3 regions of the Paenibacillus sp. FSL K6-1230 genome follow, and region 1 is predicted to be linked to each of the others. Evidence: predicted binding sites of a transcription regulator. Region 1 holds the regulator's gene; each other region holds the start of a gene.

Region 1 (4,768 bases):
TTCACACTAATGGAAAATCAAAAAATCGTTGCTGTGCGACTGTTTATCGAGGAAAATGGTTGGATTGCCGAGCACTACGATGATCCTACTTTTATCAAGGCGTAATTCGAATTGTAACATTACAACTTATGGTGGGAAGATGGGTCACAGCTCAAACTCAATTCTTGCCTAGTTCGTAGTCCCTCTGCGCTTCAGCATCTCGTACGATGCTAACTATGAACAAGCTCCATGTTCTGAAAAGGAACTATGGAGCTTGTTTTTTTCGTATGCAAAAAACGGCACTGACCTCACAAAAAATGAGGTCATGCCGTTTTCGCTGCAATGATTAAGCCAAGTCCAATTAGGTGAACTTACCACAAAGAAAGGGTTCCAAGGATCAGTTAAGATGCCTGATTAGATCGTTTGAATGATATCGTGCAGCTCGGATAAATGCTTTATCTCGTAGTCTGGCTGAATCGATTCTGTATTTGTCTTACCGTTCCGGTTCACCCATACCGCACGAATATGGGCAGCTACCGCTCCCTTAATGTCCGTTGTCAGCTTATCACCCACCATAATTGCTTCCTCACTAGTAACACCTAGTTGGGAAAGAGCATGCTCAAAGATAGTCGGGTCTGGTTTCCCTTTCCCGAAGCTTCCCGAGATGATAATGTGATCAAAGTAAGGCGCCAGCTCAGGAACACCATCCAGCTTCTCCTGCTGCAGGGACGGACAGCCGTTCGTCAACAAAAGCAGCTTGAATTGGCGATCCTTCAGCTCTTTCAGAACTGCGAAGGTCTCCTCATATACGTACGGACGTGATCTCCGCTCAGACATGAATTGATCTGCCAGCCTTGCAGCCAGCTCCGCATCCTGTACACCTAATCGCTCAAGACCTTTACGCCAGGATTCTGTGCGATATACGGGCGCAAGCTGCTCCAGATTCCGGAACTCCGTCTGCTCTCCTCCATTGAAATGAGCCCATAAGCCTTCAAAAGGATTAATGCCTATCAATTTCGTGAATGGAAAGGTCTCATAGGACTCATAAAGTGCACGCGCCTCCGCACGTACTGCTTCTTTTAATTTCGCGGGATCGATTCCCTTCTCAGAAGCAGCCTGCTCACATACAGCATCGAAAGATTCCTCTACACTGCGTTCATCCCATAGCAAAGTATCGTCCAGATCAAACATAACAGCTTGGATTGTCATCTTAACCGCCCCACTCTTCTTTAGCTTTTTGGATGTTCTTCTGTAAATTTAATGTTGTGAAGTGCTGCAAATGCCTTCAGACGTTCGGTAATAGCGTCCGTGTCGTATCTGGCGAGTGTCTTGGAAAACACCCAGTTGCCCCATCTGCCATTCTTCTCAACCGTTACATAGCCACGTTGCACCTGAATACTCTTGATATCCTTCACTGCCATGAACTTCTCACGACCGCTGCGGAAAGAGTATAGTGTGTCCTTGGTTATTCTCAAGTAAGGACGGCGCAGGAAGAAGATAACTGCCAGTAATATATACAAAACAAAGACGACCCAGTCCATGGTGCCCATACCCCGATTGGTCAGAAAGAGCGTCATGGACAAATACAGGATAGCCAGGCCGGCCAGCATGACCGGTACACTCACATTGCGGCCATAGAACTTGTCTCCAGTCGAAGCACTGCCTCCTTGTATAGTTTGTTGACCGTTTTTCTTACGGTTTTTATTGACCTGCTGCATATTTTTACGTACTTTTCGCTCAAATGATCGAGACATATTCACAGTTCCTTCCCATGGAATATCCGCTAGTGCATAATTGAAGCGGTCTTACGGTTTTTCGAAGCATTATTGCTTGTTGCTGTCTGATCCATCTTCTTTTGAACTCTCATCATCCACGAATTCAATGGATTCCAGCTGCTGCCGGAAATTTTTACGGATGTTGCCGAGATATATTTCACGGAGCTCAGCTCGCTCCAGGGTCTCCTCTTCTGTAAGTCCCTCTTGTTTGGCTTTACGTGCGAGCACATTAATACGCTCAACTAATACCTCAATCTCCAATCTATTTCCCTCCATTATAAGCAAAGATATAATACACTTTGACATGTAGAAAAGAGCTTGTCAAGGCACGCCCCAACAAGCTACAAATGAAGTTCCAGACAAGACTAGGAACGGATATGTAATAGAAGATACAATATTACTGTATATCAACAATCGAGCTGGATTTACCATAAGAATCATGGGCTAGCTCATTCATATTAGCTGTATTTCGTAATCCTGCAAAGGATCGTACAAAGTCGATTACAGTGGGATTCAACTTAACAGCAGGGAGGATAGTCACTGTATCTACTATTCAAATTTCCAAGCTTGACATCCATCCAGTCTCAGGGTAGGTACAGCACCTGCCCAGCTCTTACTCCTGACTCCTTCAACCCATTTACATGCTTGATCGCTTCAATATAGACTCTCGGGTCCATTCTCTTAGGCTTATGGGACACCGCAATACCCCACAACGTATCCCCAGGTTCTACAACAACCTTTTCGGTCAATGGCTGAGTATTTCCCTCATCAGCAAGCACTGTAATAATTCCTGTTCCGCTCAACCACAACACAAACATAATTGAAACAAGTCTGAACAAAACGGATTTTGTAAGTCTCACCAGTAAGCTTTGGGTATGTGAAATTGCTTCAGAGCTTGTAGAAGCATAGATGCTATTATAAGTTGTATATCTCATTTTCCGAGCCCTCCAAACATGTGTTCGTTAATGTTGAAATCAATATAACACGAACACATGTTTTGTTCAATACATTTTCCGAACAAAGGTTCTCCTTTTTTTCGACTTTGTTCCGAAGATTAACTTCTGCCTCTTTTCATACACCCGCCTTGATCTCAACTATCCAGTATTCCAGTCAATGGCTATCTGGAAACGGATCTAACTTCATTTAATCACTTACTATTTAGAACTTATGTTTGTGCGAACGGAAGTTCTATGTTATAATTTTCCCAAACGTTACTATATTGGGGTTGATACGGTATGTCCAAGATTTCCAGCAGACAACAGGCAATACTTGAATTCATACGTAATGAAGTACGCTTGAAGGGATATCCTCCTTCAGTCCGAGAGATTGGCGAAGCAGTAGGCTTGGCGTCCAGCTCGACAGTTCATGGTCATCTGGATCGTCTTGAGAAGAAGGGCTTGATTCGTCGTGACCCTACAAAACCACGCGCCATTGAGCTTCTGGGTCAGGAAGAATCCGATAGTGCCCATATGTTCAACTATACGGTGTCTCGTGTCCCTGTCGTCGGCAAAGTTACAGCTGGTGTACCTATTACAGCTACTGAGAACATTGAGGACTACTTTCCTCTTCCTCAGCAGTTCGTTGGCGAGGACAAGATGTTTATGCTATCTGTTGTAGGAGATAGTATGATCGAGGCAGGCATTTCCAACGGGGATTACGTGATCGTTCGTCAACAACAGACGGCGAATAACGGAGAGATCGTCGTTGCCATGACTGAAGAGGACGAAGCAACTGTGAAGACCTTCTACAAGGAAAAGGATCACATTCGACTGCAGCCAGAGAACCCTGCTTTTGAACCGCTGCGTTTAACCCATGTTACAATTTTGGGCAAGGTTGTAGGACTCTTCAGAGATTTCCATTAGACTTCTTTCAGTATGTAAGATATAAGCCAATACACCCTCATTTACTATGAATGGACAAGCGTGCTTGCTTCTTCTAAGTATTATGAGGGTGTATTTTCTTACGTAATAACTAGGGAATGTCCTACTTTCGTAAAGCATAACGTGCGATCCAGTCTACTTTTCCAGCATATTTTTCTGGCATTATGCTTCTAATACTGCTTCAATTCAGGCCGTAGGATCATTTAGTGAGTATCCGGCTAACACGGATATGTGGGTGACTGGCAATACATTCATTTAGGAATTATTAGGTGTTTGATTAGTGGCTCTTTCGATCCTCTTTAAGCGCTCGTCTAGCTCTTTTACATTCCCCCCGACTTCTCCAATCAGAGTCAAGAAATTTCGCCGCAAGCGATTAATCACAATCGCTGCTTCCTCCCTCGTCATTGGAGCTCCTGGTCGACTGCCGTCAAAATAGCCGTTAGCTTCGGCTTCCTTCCAATCCTTCTCGGCCCATGGACTGACGCCATGAACATCTCTTTCCTGTGCCACTGGGTTCTCCTTCCCCGGCTCTGTTGCCCTATAATAATTTATCAAGTATTGAGTAGGCTCTACAACTCCGGCTTCTGTGGGTGTGTAGCCGTATGAGGGTGATGATGCCCTACGAATTTCGTAATGCAAATGCGGTCCTGTTGAACTCCCCGTACTCCCCTGCCGACCAATGACCTGACCTCGCTGAACTTGCTGTCCCTCTTTTACTCCCGCACTAGATAGATGTGCATATACATGTAGATATCCATGCACATCACGTATAGCAACAATTATACCCATATTACCGAATCCAGAGCCGGTAACTCCCAGTTTGGCATGAAGGACCAATCCTGAAGTAAATGCTTTTATTTCGCCATCAGGCGGGGTAATCACCAGATCCACTCCGCGATGAAATCTTCTGACCTGGTCCACAGGATGAGTCCGATATCCGAATGGGCTGGTAAGCCGGTAACCATCGAATGGATTTGTCATCTTGCTCGCCCCTCTCCTTTTCATGAATACGGACGTGTGATATAGAAAGCTAGTAATCTCTCTCACTACTCTCTTTACTGGTTACTCTCTTCCTTTATTCTATGATTACAGCAGGATATAGCAACGGCACCTCGTCGCCTGCTTTGTCCAAAA
Region 2 (4,768 bases), 800 kb from region 1:
CCATTCGGGAGCTGGAGGGTCTGGAGCAGGTGAAGGGCCCGCTGTTAGGGGACTGCCCGCGTTATGTGACCGTGACAGAGAATGGCCTGAAGATCAAGGTAGACATTGTGGAAGGTCAGAAGACCGGATATTTCTTCGATCAGCGCGAGAATCGTGCAGCCATCGCACCATTGATGACAGGCTGGGGCGCAAGAAGTGGCATTACTCTGCAGGATGTGGAGGAGAACGGTCAGCTTGTAAAGCATCCGGTGAACAAGAGTGGCAAGCGTGTGGAATTTCCTTATTGGGATGGAGCGACTGTACTGGAATGCTTCTCACATACAGGAAGCTTTACGTTAAATGCTTGCCAGCATGGTGCCAAGAAGGTAACCTGCCTCGATATTTCCGAGCATGCGATCGAGAGTGCACGGGAAAATGTACGGCTGAACGGCTTTGAGGACAGAGTCGAGTTTGTCGTGGAGGATGCATTTCAGTATCTGCGAGATCAAGTGAAAGGTACCGAGGAACGTGCAGCGCGCGCAAGCGGTCAGAAGGTTGATACGTCCAAGCCACTTACCGCAGGGGGAGGCAAGACCTTTGATGTGGTGATTCTGGACCCCCCTGCTTTTGCGAAGACACGCAATGCTGTCAAAGGCGCTTGTCGCGGCTATAAGGACATTAACCTGCACGGCATGAAGCTCGTGAACGAGGGAGGATATCTGGTGACAGCCAGCTGTTCTTTCCACATGAGACCTGACCTCTTTCTGAGTACGATCAAGGAAGCGGCTGAGGATGCAGGCAAAATTCTGAGATTGGTCGAGTGGCGTGCGGCAGGTAAGGACCACCCTCAGATTCTGGGTGTTGAGGAAGGTCATTATTTGAAATTCGCCATCTTCGAGGTTCGGAGCAAGCACCTTCTGTAGCTTTTGTTAGCTGTCGGAGCGGATTGACCTCAGATGTACCGTTTATCTCAGGGAAGCAGGAGGTTGAGCGTGCATGAAGACGTGGTTTTTATACAATTGGCAGGTGCGCAAAGAATGGTATCGTTGGTGTGAAGCGCTAGATGAAGAAGAATTGCTCAGAGCTCGTACAGGCGGAGTGGGAGGGATTCTGAAGACGCTCTTCCATATCGTGGATGTAGAGTGGAGCTGGATCAGAGTCATGGAGGACAAGCCTGACACGGAAGAGGACTTTGAGGAATATAGCACGTTGGCTAAGGTAATGGCGCTTGATGCCAGATACCATCAGGATGTCTGTCCGTTCATAGAACACTGGCATGATGGTCTGGAGCACAAAGTATTTGTTAACCATCGTCATGATGGTAGTGTAGAGGAGCATATGTGGGGGGAGATTATGCGCCACATTGTTGCTCACGAGATACACCACATAGGGCAGCTTTCTGTTTGGTCACGGGAGTTAGGAATGCAGCCGCCTTCGGCTAATCTGATCCGTAGAGGCCTGAGAGATAGTCTGCCGCCTGTAAATTAATGTTTTTCAATTGGTTAAAGCTGGAGAGGCTCATGCATGGTTGCATGGGCTTTTCGGTATTGGCATACAGGCTGGTCACGAGGCTGTGACAAACGTATGTTCTTTGTTTCGGGCGTATTGTGCTATACTGTGCACATGATTGATACTTGGAAGGGACGGACAATCCGTCTGAATATAGGATCAAGACGTAAATGGCTAGGAGGTACAGGAGCATGATCCGTTTGATGATAGGACGTGCCGGGACCGGAAAGAGTACCCGGATTCACCGCGAAATTGATGCACAGCTGCAGGATAGCCCTGTCGGCTCTCCGCTCATTCTGCTGGTGCCGGAGCAGATAACCTTCCATACGGAGTATGAACTGCTGTCCGGTGGTAGCGTACAGGGCAGCGTGCGTGCTCAGGTGCTCGGCTTTCGGAGACTTGCTCATCGGGTGCTTCAGGAGACAGGTGGCTCGGCCATTGCTTCGGTAAGCGAAGAGGGTAAGAAGATGCTTTTATATAAAATATTGCGCAGACACAAGGAAGAGCTGCGTGTCTTCCGTGATTCAGGAGACCAGCTCGGCTTCGTAGATCGACTGAACCGTCTCTTCACGGAGCACAAGCAATACAGTGCAGAGGGTGAATCGTTGACAGAGCAATTAGGGCGTGTCGGGGCGATGAAGGATATGCCGATTTTAGGTGATAAGCTCCAGGACGTCGCCTTGATCTATCGGGAGTTCGAGCAGGAAATGGCTCCACTGTATCTCGACGGTGAGGACACGATGCTACGGCTAGCCGGACAGATCCAGCATTCACAGTGGCTAAAAGGCGCCCGCATCTGGCTGGATGGACATCGTACCTTCACTCCACTGGAGTACCAGGTCATTCGTGAACTGATGACTGTAGCAGAGGAATTTACGGTCTCCTTGACTTTAGACCCTACTTATGCGACAGGGCGTTCTCCGCATGAATTGGACATGTTCCACCCTACGGCGATAACATACACCAAGCTCAGAGGGATGGCAGAGGAGCTGGGCATTGAACAGCATACAGAAGTGCTGCGTCCTGAGGTTCCGCCTCGCTATCTGCCTGGCTCAGGGCTGATGCGTCTCGAAGCAGCCTTTGAGCAGCCGAGAGCACGGTCATTTACAGACCCGATAGAGGATATTCGGCTGTATGCTGCCTCAGATCGGCGTGCAGAGCTGGAGGGTGCGATTCGGGAAATAAGACGTCTGGCTCGTGAGCATGGCGTCAGATATAAGGATATGGTTATCCTTGTGCGGAATCCTGCCGATTATGAGCATCTGGCACAGCCGCTGTTTGCTAAATATGAGGTTCCGGTGTTCGTCGATGAGAAGAGAGGAATATTGCATCATCCCCTCGTAGAGCTGGTGCGGGCTTCGCTGGATATCGTGCGGCGAGGCTGGCGCTATGAGGATGTGTTCCGTGCCATCAAGACAGAGCTGCTGCTGCCATCTGATGGCCCGGTGAATCGGGCTCTAATGGACGAGCTTGAGAATTATGTCCTAGCCTGCGGCATTCACGGTTCACGCTGGACGGACGGCAAGCCGTGGAAATCAGTTCCGAGCCTGTCGCTGGACATGGAGGAGCAGGAGCGAAGCCGTCATAAAGATGAGCTTCTGGAGCGAATGGAACTATGTCGACAGGCCATTGTGACCCCGCTGCATGCGTTTGAACGACGGATGAAGCGGGCGAAAAGTGTAATTGCACAATGTGAGGCGCTGTATCTGCTGTTGGAGGAAGCCGAGATTGGGCAGAAGCTGGATCTGCTGATTCAGCAGGCCGAAGTGGAAGGGGACCCTGAGGCGGCTCGGGAGCACCGTCAGATCTGGGATGCTGTGCTGGAGCTGCTGGATCAGGTAGCCCAGATGATGGGGGACGAGCAGTGGGACAAGGAGCTGTTCGCATCCATATTGGAGACGGGATTGGCCGAATACCGATTGGCCTTAATTCCGCCTGCGCTTGATCAGGTCATCTTAGGAAGTATGGACCGATCCAGAGTGAATCATATTCAGCATGTTTTTCTGCTGGGGATGAACGAAGGGATTATGCCTGCTGTTCCGCAGGAGGATGGAGTACTGTCTGAGCAGGAAAGGGCACGCCTGTCGCAGCTGGGTCTCCAGCTAGCTCCCGAGGTGAATCGGCGCTTGCTGGATGAGAGGTTCCTGGCATACACGGCGATGACAGCTGCTGGGAGAGGACTCTGGCTTAGCTACCCCGTAGCTGATGATGAAGGCAAGCCTTTGCTACCCTCTGAATATATCAGGCAGCTGCGGAGCATGTTCCGTAGTCTGCGGGAGCAGCCGTTGGCTGCCGGACCGTTGCCTGGCAGCGAATGGGCGTTACAGGCCACATTTGCGGCGCATCCGGCGGATGCACTACCTCAGCTTGTTATGCAGCTGCGTCAGTGGATGCGGGGAGAATCCATCGCAGACCTATGGTGGTCCGTATACAATTGGTTCGCGTCATCTGCTTCGGACGGGCCTTATTATTCACGCCTGCGCCAGCTGCTCACCTCGCTATTCTATGCGAACCACACAATTACGCTGCTTGAGGATACGAGTCGCCAGCTGTATGGAAATACGCTACGAACGAGCGTCTCTCGGATGGAACGTTTCGTCGCCTGTCCGTTCTCGCACTTTGCCTCGCACGGACTTAAGCTTAAGGAAAGACAGGTGTATCGACTGAAGGCGCCAGATATCGGTCAGCTCTTCCATGCAGCACTTGGCATGATGGCTACAAGCTTGAAGGAGCGTAACCAGAGCTGGGGAAGCCTGAGTGCTGAGGAGTGCAGACAAGAGGCGGAGAATACGGTGGAGCAGCTGGCTCCCCGTCTGCAGGGCGAAATTCTGCTCAGCTCCAAGCGGTACGGCTATATCTTCCGCAAGCTAAAGGACATCGTAAGTCGTGCATCCGTAATTCTGGGGGAGCACGCCCGACAAGGAAGCTTTGAGCCGTTGGGACTAGAACTGGATTTTGGACCGGGCAAGGAGATTCCTCCTCTGCGCTTCGAGCTCGACAACGGGGTCGTGATGGAAGTGATTGGGCGTATTGACCGGGTCGATGTGGCTGAAGGAGAAGAGGGTCTTCTGCTGCGAGTGATTGATTACAAATCAAGCCAAAAAGACCTTCGTCTTCATGAAGTTTATTACGGCCTGTCGTTGCAGATGCTGACCTATCTCGATGTGCTGCTGACGCACGCCGAGCAGTGGCTCGGAGAGCCTGCTTATCCTGCGGGCACATTATACTTCCATGTGCACAATCCGCTCTTGCAGGCAGCGAATGGGCTACGTGAGGAGCA
Region 3 (4,768 bases), 1.0 Mb from region 1:
GAATATAGGGGAGAGTGTATCGTGAATTTACCCAACAAAATTACATTGGCGCGCATAGGCCTCATTCCGGTAATGATGGTATGCCTTCTTGTGGATTTTGAATTTTACCCGGACCCGATTCGCTGGGGAACATTTCATCTTCCATTTAATCAGTTGCTCGCCGCATTAATCTTCATTATTGCGGCTAGCACGGATGGTATTGATGGCTACCTGGCTCGCAAGCATAACATGGTGACTAATCTGGGCAAACTGCTGGACCCGCTCGCTGATAAGCTGCTGGTTACAGCCATTTTCATCTCGCTGGTTGAGCTGGGTAAGATGGATTCTTGGATTGCAGTCATTATTATCAGCCGCGAATTCGCTGTAACGGGCTTGCGCCAAATTGCATTGCTGGATGGCTCTGTTGTAGCAGCCAGCAACTGGGGTAAATTGAAGACAATCATACAGATCGTAGCCATTGTCGCCCTGCTAATTAACAACTTCCCTTTTATATTTTTCGGTATCCCGTTCGATCAGATTGCGGTGTGGGCTGCAGCGATCGTGACACTGTATTCGGGCTATGACTATTTCGCGAAGAACATGCATTTAATCCGTTCTTCCAATGTGTAGACGGTGTATGAATGACTCGGGCGATCCCGGGTCATTCTGCTCCTTATAGCTGAAAGACTGGACTGTAAGTTATGTGGCTTTCATTCGTAAGTGTGTCAATCCTGATAAGTAGGCGTTAAATAAATTGCAATAGGGCGCTACCTATTGCTTTTTCATTTCAGATGTGTGCAGTGATCCATATATTGGACCTAGTAATCGCATAATTAGGGCAAGAATTAACGGAGGGCGAGAATATGAGAGCAGAAATCATTGCAGTAGGTACGGAGCTGCTGCTCGGTCAAATTGTGAACACGAATGCGCAGTATTTGTCACAGGAACTGGCAGCGATCGGAATTGATGTGTATTTTCAGACCGTAGTAGGCGATAATATGAACCGCTTGCAGGAGGCCATTCGCCTTGCTAGTGGACGGGCTGATGTGGTGCTCTTGACTGGCGGTCTGGGCCCGACTCAGGATGATCTGACCAAGGATGCGTTGGCTGCTGTGCTTGGACGGGAGCTTCATGAGGATCGACTGTCGATGGACAAGATTGAAGGCTTCTTCCGTAATCGTGGTGTCGAGATGACTGACAATAACCGCCGCCAGGCGCTTACATTGGAAGGAGCGACGCCTCTGGCGAATGAGACAGGACTCGCTGTGGGGAATGGCCTGGAGCAGGATGGAAAGTATTATGTAGTACTGCCTGGACCTCCTAAAGAGTTGATTCCCATGTTCGAGACGGAGGCACGTCCATGGCTGCTGCAGCATGCATTGCAGGGTGAGCAGTTGGCCCTGTACTCCAAAATGCTCAAGTTCGCTGGTATTGGTGAGTCGGCACTAGAGACCAAGCTACTTGATCTCATTGACAGTCAGACGGACCCTACAATTGCTCCTTATGCCAAGGAGGGAGAGGTGACAATTCGCCTATCCACCAAGGCTTCAAGCGAAAGTGAGGCTATGGTCCGGTTGAACTCGACTGAGGTACAGATTCAGCAGCGCTTGGCTGAGTATCTATATGCGAGTGAGGATGTACCGCTGGAGAAGACACTGGTCGACTGGATGATCAGAGATGGCTTGACGTTGAGTGCAGCAGAGAGCTGCACTGGCGGGATGCTGATGGAGCATATTACCTCTGTACCAGGGAGCGGTTCTGTCCTAAAGGGCGGCATAGTATGCTACTCCAATGAGATGAAGGAGAAGCTCCTGAACGTGCCGCATCATTATCTGGAGGGTGAGAACAGTCCTGGAGCAGTCAGCCGAGAGGTGGCCCAGGTACTGGCTGAGCAAGTCCGTATGATTACGGATAGTGATTATGGCTTGTCGATTACCGGTGTCGCTGGTCCGGCATTTTCTGAGCATAAGCCAGTAGGTCTGGTGTATATTGCCATTGCACAGCGAGAACAAGAAACGCAGATCTATGAGTTGAGGCTGAACGGTAACCGTGAGACGATTCGTCTGCGGTCGGTGAAGTCCATTCTATATCGACTCTGGAGATGCCTAGTGGCGAATCAGGAAGCATGAGTGGTCTCTGACATGCTGTCTGATCCCCATATCCAGAGTATGAACTGCTTGTGACATTAGCGGCAGCTGGGCACGAGAGATGGGGATAGGTGACCTATTTTGCCAGTGCTGGGCCGTTGTTTTGGAGGCAGGACAATGCTATAATGGAGAAAGACGGAAGAACCGTGGTCAAATGGCCGACGGTTCTTTTGCTGTTTTGGGACGTAAAAAAACGAATGTATGTTCGAAAAAATGCTTGGCAAACGTCTCCAAACGAGGTATGATGTATGTATAAATAGAGCGTTGGGCTGAGTGAAGTCACGAGGCAAACGCTGACCATGAAGGATGTGAGCTAATTGTCAGATCGTCGTGCTGCGCTGGATATGGCGCTCCGTCAGATAGAAAAGCAATTTGGTAAAGGTTCAATCATGAAGCTCGGAGAATCTACCCACATGCAGGTGGAAACTGTTCCCAGTGGATCGATTGCATTAGATATCGCTCTGGGAACTGGCGGGTTCCCAAGAGGACGGATTATTGAAATATATGGACCAGAATCTTCAGGTAAGACGACGGTCGCACTTCATGCGATTGCTGAGGTACAGAGAACGGGTGGACAAGCTGCTTTTATTGATGCAGAGCATGCACTTGACCCTTCATATGCTAGCAAGCTGGGCGTGAACATTGATGAGTTGCTGTTGTCCCAGCCTGACACTGGTGAGCAGGCACTGGAAATTGCTGAAGCGCTGGTACGCAGTGGTGCTGTAGATATCATTGTTGTAGACTCCGTTGCTGCACTCGTTCCAAAGGCTGAAATTGAAGGGGAGATGGGAGACTCTCACGTGGGTCTTCAGGCCCGTCTGATGTCTCAAGCGCTACGTAAGTTGTCTGGTGCTATCAACAAGTCCAAGACCATTGCGATCTTCATTAACCAGTTGCGTGAGAAGGTAGGCGTTATGTTCGGTAATCCGGAGACAACTCCAGGTGGACGTGCTTTGAAGTTCTACTCGACTGTACGTCTGGATGTGCGTCGTATTGAGAGCTTGAAAATGGGCAATGACATCGTGGGTAACCGTACTCGTATTAAAGTAGTGAAGAACAAGGTTGCTCCTCCTTTCAAGCAAGCTGAGGTAGATATTATGTATGGAGAAGGGATCTCCAAGGAAGGCAGCTTGATTGACATGGGCACGGAGCATGACATTGTCGACAAGAGCGGTGCCTGGTACTCGTACGAAGGTGAGCGTCTTGGACAAGGCCGTGAGAATGCGAAACAGTTCTTGAAAGAGAACCCTGCTATCGCAGATACTATTGAGCAAAAGATCCGCGCAGTCAGCAATCTGGTTACAACCGTTGCACCTCCTTCCGCAGAGCAGGCTGCTAAGGAAGCGAAGGAAGAGCAGGAACTGCTGGAGCTTGAATAGTGTTTTCCTGTACTACCTAAGCACCATCTAGTATTACCCAGTATTATCCAGGAACCAAAGGACTTAAATGAATCTTAATATGATGATCATTATGCCCTGCATGATATTGCAGGGCATTATTTTATCTGTAGACTGCTTTTCTGGCAAAGTAGGGGAACGGATGGAAGTGAGGAGCTTAATTCATGAACTGGAAGAGAACCAACCGATATGGGGCGGGACGAAATCCTGGTAGAAATAACGATACCAGCAAGGATGGAATGGAAGGTGACGAGCTAGAGGAATTGGAAGCGAGTGACAATTCTACGCCAACTACGAACTTAATCGGTATATCCTACTTGCCTGAAGGGGTGACATTGGAGATCACACGTGTAGAGCCTGGCAAACGGCGGGATCGAGGACGGTACATGATCCATTTTGGTCAGCATATCCTGTCTGTACTGGAAGATGTCATGATCAAATACCGTATGACCAAGGGCGCTACATTCACCAAGGCCGATCTGGAGGAAATTGTACTCGCGGATGAGAAGCAGCAGGCCTACATTCATGCACTTCGGACACTGGCACACAAGCCTCGAACTCAAATGGAGATCACCCAGCGTTTGCTGCAAAAGGATATTGCTCCCGACATCATTGAAGAGATCCTGATACGGCTTGGCAACGAAAAGCTGATTGATGATGAGCTATATGCCAGACAGTGGGTGCAGCAACGCATTTCGCAGCAGTACAAAGGCAAGCTATGGGTGCGGCAGGAGCTACAGCAAAAGGGAATTGCGAAGCACACCATTGCAGAGGCGCTAGCCGAGGTCGAGGATGAGCTGGAGCTGGACAGTGCTTTGGCAGCCGGTATGAAGAAATGGAAGCAGACTCGTGGTGAATTGCGGGACAGAAGGAACAAGACGTATGCTTATCTACTGCGGCGTGGGTTTTCCGGTGAAATGGTGAGGGGAGTGCTCAAGCAAATATTGGAGCATGAAGAAGCCAGCCTTGATGAGGATGAGTATGATGGAGTATGACGAGTCTATGCTTTTGGTTGAGTCTATAAATCATTGACATGTGATTCAATATGTCATTCTCTTGACAATGACAATTGCCAAATAATAAAATGGACATGAATCTGTACTGCCAGATGATCGCTTTTTCCTTCCAAAAAAGTGTCACGACGGTCTGATTCACTGCTATTCATAAGTGATGCCGCTGGAGCGGTCCTGTACAAGTGGACATCTGTACACGTGTACATCTGAAATGAAACGGCATGCTGCCGTT

What was found. Region 1 encodes LexA, which represses DNA repair genes until DNA is damaged. Its sites were predicted from a motif close to CGAACATATGTTCG; they were not measured.
Region 2: a site for LexA is predicted at 1,557-1,570, ahead of addB (helicase-exonuclease AddAB subunit AddB). Genes of this name have one in related genera too.
Region 3: a site for LexA is predicted at 2,321-2,334, ahead of recA (recombinase RecA). Genes of this name have one in related genera too.

Annotation. Positions count from the first base shown of each region.
Region 1 is NZ_JBBOCK010000001.1:3,354,372-3,359,139, forward strand. It holds gene MKX74_RS14540 (1,2-dihydroxy-3-keto-5-methylthiopentene dioxygenase) at 1-105, shown strand, start outside; gene MKX74_RS14545 (HAD family hydrolase) at 394-1,188, opposite strand; gene MKX74_RS14550 (hypothetical protein) at 1,209-1,733, opposite strand; gene MKX74_RS14555 (DUF896 domain-containing protein) at 1,803-2,015, opposite strand; gene MKX74_RS14560 (LysM peptidoglycan-binding domain-containing protein) at 2,339-2,572, opposite strand; gene lexA (transcriptional repressor LexA) at 2,990-3,616, shown strand; gene MKX74_RS14570 (M23 family metallopeptidase) at 3,890-4,615, opposite strand.
Region 2 is NZ_JBBOCK010000001.1:4,149,978-4,154,745, reverse strand. It holds gene MKX74_RS18295 (class I SAM-dependent rRNA methyltransferase) at 1-902, shown strand, start outside; gene MKX74_RS18290 (DinB family protein) at 976-1,467, shown strand; gene addB (helicase-exonuclease AddAB subunit AddB) at 1,680-4,768, shown strand, end outside.
Region 3 is NZ_JBBOCK010000001.1:2,328,208-2,332,975, forward strand. It holds gene pgsA (CDP-diacylglycerol--glycerol-3-phosphate 3-phosphatidyltransferase) at 22-609, shown strand; gene MKX74_RS10270 (competence/damage-inducible protein A) at 843-2,108, shown strand; gene recA (recombinase RecA) at 2,444-3,505, shown strand; gene MKX74_RS10280 (regulatory protein RecX) at 3,688-4,518, shown strand.